One region of the Actinomadura chokoriensis genome, then DNA from elsewhere that is predicted to be linked to it. Evidence: riboswitches for the same ligand, from Rfam matches in the RefSeq annotation. Region 1 holds a riboswitch; the other holds the start of a gene.
The links. A riboswitch is a leader RNA that binds a small molecule or an ion and turns the genes downstream of it on or off. The one in region 1 is predicted to bind cyclic di-AMP.
Positions count from the first base shown of each region.

Region 1 (3,479 bases):
CGGCAGCCCCCGTCCCCACAACACCGGCCACCACAGCGACTAGCAACGACCCCAACATCCAGGAGCGGGGAACCCGTCCTGGGGCATCAGCCACTACCGCTACCACGCAGCAACTTCAGTCCGACGCCCTCGCCTGCGAGGACGTCGCCATCGGGGAGCCGGGGACCGGTCCCGGGGCCATTGGCAACCGCCGGCAGCCACGCAACGAGCTCGTCATCCTCAGTCTGACGCCATCGCTGGCGAGGGCTTCGCCATCGGGGAGCGGGGGCCCGTTTCGGAGACATCAGCCACCGCCGCGACCACGCAGCGACCTCAGGCGTCGCGATCGCGACCGGAGGCAGGTTCGAGCGAAGCGAGAACCTGATCGCGCAGCGAGCCGCTAGGCGAGTCGGATGCGATGCAGCGATCGCACCGTGTTTTTCGACGATGGAGGGCCGCCAGGCCCGAAGGAGGAGAAAAATACAGAAAAAACGCCAGGGGCTTCCTGCCGCGCCGCAGGAAGCCCCCGACGACTGAGGGGCCGCGTGGGCGGGCCGGTCAGGAGATGCGGTTGGCGCCCGCGTAGTCGGAGCGGTCGGAGAGCTTGGAGATCTTCACCACGTCACCGGTCTGCGGGGCGTGCAGGTACTTGCCGTCGCTGAGGTAGATGCCCATGTGGTGGAGGTTGCTGCCGAAGTAGACCAGGTCGCCGGAGCGGAGCTCGCCGCGGGACACCTTGGTGCCGAGCTGGTACAGGTCGCCGGTGTAGTGCGGGAGGCCGGGCTTGCCGACCTGGGCGTAGGCCCAGACGACGAGGCCGGAGCAGTCGAAGCTGCTCGGGCCGGCGGCGGCCCACACGTACGGGGAGCCGATCTTGCCGTAGGCCTTGCGGGCCATCTTGGCGGGCAGGCCGGAGCCCTTGATCTTCGCGCTGAGGCCGGTGCGGGGGTCGCGGGCGCTCGTGGTGGTCAGCTTGTCGAGGCGCTTCATCACCTCGGTGACCTTGGCCTTGGCGTCCGCGCGCGCCTTCTTGGCGTCCTCCCAGGCCTTCTGGACCTGCGCGGTCTTGGCCTCGGCGGTGCGCTGCGCGGCCTCGGCCTGGTCGATCTGCTTCTTCAGCGCCTGGACGGCGGTGGCCTGGTTCTGGGTCAGGTAGGCGCGTTCGGACAGCCCCTCGGGGGAGCCGTCGGCACCGAAGATCGCGTCGGGGGCGCCGGCCATGTAGGTGGCGGCGGCCATCCGCCCGAGCTGCTCGCGGGCGGGGGCGGCCTGGGCGCGCAGCGTCTCCGCGTTCTTGGTGGCGTCCTGCTCGGCCTTCCGCGCCGCCTTCCAGTCCACCCGCGCCTTGTTGAACTTCTCGGTGAGGATCTCGGCCTCTTCGTTCAGCGCGTCGAGGCTCTTGCGCAGGCCCTGCTCCGTGGTGGGGGTGGGGGTCGGCGCGGTCGCGGCCGCGGCGAGCCGGAACGGTCCAGCGGCGTGCGCGGCGACGGGCGCGGTGGCGCCGAGGCCGATCAGGAGCATGGTGGCCGCGGTGGCGGCGGGCGCGACGCGGCGCCGCCGGTGGGGGTCCGGTGCCAAGCCGGTGTTCTCCTCTCCTCGCGCGCCTACCGGGTTAGCTGACGGGTTCGGGCCAGGAGTCGCCCTACGGCGCGCGCCCGCGGCGGGCGCCGATTCACCCCAGGGATGTGGGTCCCCGGTTCTCCCGGCGGGCGGGAGATTCGGCGTTCCGGACGCAGCCCCGGGGGGTGGGACTTCGGACGACCGGATCTCGGGCAGATTACAAAGGATCGGCAAAGTATGCGAATCGGGGCCCGTGTGAACCCCTGTGACAGGTGGGGCGGACGCGCTCGGGATGGGGGGTGCGCCGCGGCGCGTAGAATGGAGTGCTGCCGTGGTTCCGCAGCGTCTCCCTGAAATCTCACACAAGGTAACCCGCATGCCCATCTCCACGCGCGACGACCTCCGGAACGTCGCGATCGTCGCCCACGTCGACCACGGAAAGACGACGCTGGTCGACGCCATGCTCTGGCAGTCCGGGGCCTTCCGCGAGAACCAGGACGTCGACGACCGGGTCATGGACTCCAACGACCTCGAGCGCGAGAAGGGCATCACGATTCTCGCGAAGAACACGGCCGTCCGGCACAACGGGATGACGATCAACATCATCGACACGCCCGGCCACGCCGACTTCGGCGGCGAGGTCGAGCGCGGGCTGTCCATGGTGGACGGCGTCGTCCTGCTCGTGGACGCCAGCGAGGGCCCGCTGCCGCAGACCCGGTTCGTGCTGCGCAAGGCGCTCGCCGCGCGGCTGCCGGTGATCCTGGTCGTGAACAAGACCGACCGTCCCGACGCGCGCATCGACGAGGTCGTGGACGAGACGTACGAGCTGTTCATGGACCTCGACGCCGACGAGGACCAGATCGACTTCCCGATCGTGTACGCGTCGGGCCGGGCCGGTCGGGCCTCGCTCGACAAGCCCGCCGACGGGGAGATGCCGAACTCGGCCGATCTGGAGCCGCTGTTCACGGTCATCACCGACACGATCCCGGCGCCGTCCTACGACCCGGACGCGCCGCTGCAGGCGCACGTCACGAACCTGGACGCCTCCAGCTACCTCGGCCGGATCGCGCTGTGCCGGGTGCACGCCGGGACGATCAAGAAGGGCCAGCAGGTCGCCTGGTGCCGGCACGACGGCAGCATCGAGAAGGTGAAGATCACCGAGCTGCTGATGACGGACGCGCTCACCCGCAAGCCCGCCGACGACGCGGGCCCGGGCGACATCATCGCGATCGCCGGCATCCCGGACATCATGATCGGCGACACCATCGCCGACCCCGACGACCCGCGCCCGCTGCCGCTGATCACGGTGGACGAGCCCGCGATCTCGATGACGATCGGCACCAACACCGGGCCGATGGCCGGCCGCGAGAAGGGCACCAAGGTCACCGCCCGCATGGTGAAGGACCGCATCGACCGGGAGCTGGTCGGCAACGTGTCGATCAAGGTGCTGCCGACCGAGCGCCCGGACGCCTGGGAGGTGCAGGGCCGCGGCGAGCTGGCCCTCGCGATCCTCGTCGAGAACATGCGCCGCGAGGGCTACGAGCTGACCGTCGGCAAGCCGCAGGTCGTCGCGAAGACGATCGACGGCAAGAAGCACGAGCCGGTCGAGCGGCTCACCATCGACATCCCCGAGGAGCACCTCGGCGCCGTCACGCAGCTGATGGCGGTCCGCAAGGGCCGCATGGAGCACATGACGAACCACGGCACCGGCTGGGTCCGGATGGAGTTCCTCGTCCCGGCCCGCGGCCTGATCGGGTTCCGCACCGAGTTCATGACCGAGACGCGCGGCACCGGCATGGCGCACCACGTGTTCGAGGCCTACGAGCCCTGGTTCGGCGAGCTGCGCACCCGGCCGTCCGGCTCGCTGGTCGCCGACCGCGCCGGCGCCGCCACCGCGTACGCGATCACGAACCTGCAGGAGCGCGGCACGTTCTTCGTCG
Region 1 is NZ_BAAAMW010000002.1:341,332-344,810, reverse strand. Features, by position in the region: gene ABFX46_RS05805 (C40 family peptidase) at 538-1,557, opposite strand; cyclic di-AMP (ydaO/yuaA leader) riboswitch at 1,565-1,713, opposite strand; gene typA (translational GTPase TypA) at 1,916-3,479, shown strand, end outside.

Region 2 (3,479 bases), on a different contig from region 1:
GATCGCCTGCGCGGTGATCGCGACCGCCACGGGCCAGCGCCAGCGCCGCGACGGCAGCCGCCCGTCCGGGAAGAACATCAGCGTCAGCGGCACGATCATGTTGATCATCGGGCCGAACCGGGCGCCCGCGTACACGGTGAACGCCGTCAGCGGCAGGCCGCCGCCGTGCTCCAGCACCGACAGCGACGCGTACGCCGCGGTGATCCCGTCCACGACGGCGATCGACCCGCCCGCCAGCAGCAGCCACGTCAGCGGGTGCCGCGGCAGCCGCGTCGCCAGGACGCCGCCGGCGACCGCCACCGGCAGCCCGGAGCCCGCCGAGCCCCAGTGCGCCCAGTCGAGCGGGTCCGGGGGCCGGTCGCCGCCCGCCATGAGGACGTCCAGCCAGACCGTCGCGACGGTCGCCGCGACGCACAGCGCGGCGACCACGACGGCGGACGCCCTCAGGAGCCGCTCGGCCCGAGGCGCCGGAAGGGCGCTCCTCACCCGGCCAGCATGGTGCGCGCGGCGTCCCGGCCACCTGGGAGCGGCGTCCCTGCCGACCGGGGACACCGGTCACCGGCGGATGAGGCGCGGTCCGGGGCGCGCCCGCCGCCGCCGTCACTGGGCGCCCGGGACATCGGGGACGGAGCGTCGGGGTCATGGCGGCGCGATCCGGCGCCGCCCCGCACAGGGAGAAGACAGATGACCGTACACGTCCGGCCCAGTTCCGTCTATCCGGACGAGCCGTCCGGTTCCGCGCCGGGCGGGCTCCTGCTCCGGACCCGCCTCACCGGCGCCGCCGCCGTCGCCGGCACCGCCGCCTGGATCACCGGCCTGCTCATCGCCGGGAACGAGGTCCAGGACGAGATCGTCCCGGTCGAGATCTGGGGCAGCATGGCGTTCCTGCTCGGCGTCCTGTGCCTCGTCGCGCTCGTCCTGTCCACGAACGCGACCGGAGGGGGCAAGGGCCGCTCCATCGCGATCGTGGAGATGGTCCTGTTCGGCCCGGCGCTCGTCTGGTGCCCGCTGGCGGTCGCCTACGACGGCGACACCCCGGGCTGGGTGATCCCGTTCGACATGTGCTGGCCGCTGTCGATGCTCGGCATGCTGGTCCTCGGCATCGCCGTCGCCAGGGTCGGCCGCTACCGCGGCCTGCTGCGCTGGCAGTTCCTGCTCTGCGGGCTGTGGCTGCCGGTCGCGGGCATCGGGCAGGCCGTCATCGGCGACGACGGCGGCACCCTCCCGGGCACGGCCTGGCTCGGCCTCTCCTACGGCGTCCTCGGCCTGCGCCTCGCCCTCACCCCCCGCATCGTCCTGCCCGCTCCGGCGCCCGCCGAGCAGAGCCCCGCAGGGCCTTCCCGGTAAGGGCCGGCGGGCCCTGGCGGGCCGGCGGCAGGGTGCCTGAGCTGGGAGTTTGATTTTGCGGGGGTTTGCCATCTCTTGGCGATGTGAGTAGCTTGGCCCCCGCCAAGGCGCTTCCCAGGCGTTCTTGTTCCACCCGGCTCGGAGCCGGTGGCGGCGGCGCGCTCCACGTGCCGTCCGGCGGCGCGCGACGATCGCGTCCGCCCGCGCCCTTCCGCAGGGCCTGACAACAGCAACGCCGCTCTCTCTCGCAGCGGCAACCGCCGAGTCCGCCGTAGTGCGGAGCCGGGGACCCACCCTCACTGGGGTGAATCGGCCGATTCCAGGCCGTAGGGCGACTTCCACGTCCGAACCCGTCAGCTAACCCGGTAGGCGGCTTATGGAAGAAGGAGCCCCCCTTGAAAGGCAAGCACAGCAAACGCCCGGGTCCGTTCGGCCTGAGCCCCCGCGCCAACGGCGCACTGATCGGTCTCGCCGTGTTCGGCGTGGCCGCCACGACCGTCCAGGCGGCGAAGTCGCCGGAGGAGACCGGAACGTCGGCCGCCGCCGTGCACAGCGTCCCGAAGCCGCGGGCGGCCGACCCCGGCGAGTCCACCACGTCCAGCAAGTCCGAGAAGGCCGGCAAGTCCGACGTTGATGAGCGGTCGCAGGTCATCGCGCGGGCGAAGACCTGGAACCCGCACAGCGACGAGCGGGTGCGCTACAGCCAGTCCGACTACCACGAGGGCTACCGGACCGACTGCTCCGGCTTCGTCGCCATGACCCTCGGACTGCCGAAGCCGGGGCCGAACACGGTCGGGCTGACGTCGTCGCGCTTCACCAAGCGGATCAAGATGTCCGAGCTCAAGAAGGGCGACCTCGTCATGGACGCCCAGGGCACCAACACGACGAGGCACGTCGTCATCTTCGAGAAGTGGGCCAACAGCCGGCACACGTCGTACTGGGCCTACGAGCAGCGGGGCCGGTACGGCACCGACTACCGGACGCGGGACTACGGTCTGTCGTCCGGCAGCGAGTACAAGGCGTACCGGCCCGTGAAGCTCAGCGGCGCTTGAGGGCGATCCCGGCCATCCCGAGCTGCTCGCCCGGAGTGAGGTTGTCCGGGTCGACGGGAGAGTCGGGACGCCACAGGGCCGTGTAGGTCACGCCGGGGTCGACCAGCTCGAAGTCGCCGAACTGGGCCTCGATCTCGGCGGGGGTGCGCGCCCACCCCTCCTCGAGGTTCTCCCGTGTGATGCGGGCCAGCTCCTGCTGCTGGGGCAGGCCCGTGTCCACGAGGGACGTCATGAAGAGGTGGCTGCCCGGGGCCAGGACGTCGCGGTAGGCGGAGACCACGCCGTCGACGACGTCCGGGGAGAGGTAGTGCAGCATCCCGACCATCATGACCACGGCCGGCCGGGAGAAGTCGAGGAAGCCCTCGACGGCGGGGTCCGCCAGCACGGCCGCCGGGTCGCGGACGTCGCCGGTCGTCACCCTCGTGGCGTCGTTGCTGGCCAGCAGCGCGCGGCCGTGGACGGCGACGAGGGGGTCGATGTCGACGTAGACGACCCGGGCCTCGGGGTTCTCGCGCTGGGCCACCTCATGGGTGTTCTCCAGGGTGGGCAGCCCGCTGCCGAGGTCGAGGAACTGGTCCATGCCCGCCTCGCGGGCCAGGTAGCGGACGCCGCGGACGAGGACCTTGCGGTTCTCGACGGCGGATTCGCGCAGTCCCGGGATCAGCTCGGCCGTCTGGTCGGCCAGGGCGCGGTCGGCGGCGAAGTTGTCCTTGCCGCCGAGGAGCGCGTCGTAGGCCCGCGCGATCGTGGGCTTGTCGAAGTCAAGTTCGGCCGGAGGCCACTCGTCCGCCATGACCGGATGGTAGATCATGTGCGCCCGGAGAGTGGGGCGAACCCCGACTCTCCGGGCGTTCCGGTCAGGTGTCGCGCATGGCCCGCAGCGACTCCTTCAGCGAGCCGACGGTGGCCATGACCGCCGTGGGCTCGTAGCCGCAGTGCGCCATGCAGTTCGCGCAGCGCGGGTCGCGGCCCCGCCCGTAGGACTCCCAGTCGGTCTCGTCCAGGAGCTCCTGGTAGGTCTGGGTGTACCCGTCCGACATCAGGTAGCAGGGGCGCTGCCACCCGAAGAGCGAGTAGGAC
Region 2 is NZ_BAAAMW010000001.1:586,410-589,888, forward strand. Features, by position in the region: gene ABFX46_RS02875 (sensor histidine kinase) at 1-486, opposite strand, end outside; gene ABFX46_RS02880 (hypothetical protein) at 685-1,347, shown strand; cyclic di-AMP (ydaO/yuaA leader) riboswitch at 1,596-1,735, shown strand; gene ABFX46_RS02885 (hypothetical protein) at 1,743-2,399, shown strand; gene ABFX46_RS02890 (SAM-dependent methyltransferase) at 2,386-3,192, opposite strand; gene hpnH (adenosyl-hopene transferase HpnH) at 3,257-3,479, opposite strand, start outside.
Region 2: another riboswitch for cyclic di-AMP. It lies ahead of ABFX46_RS02885 (hypothetical protein); the one in region 1 lies ahead of ABFX46_RS05805 (C40 family peptidase).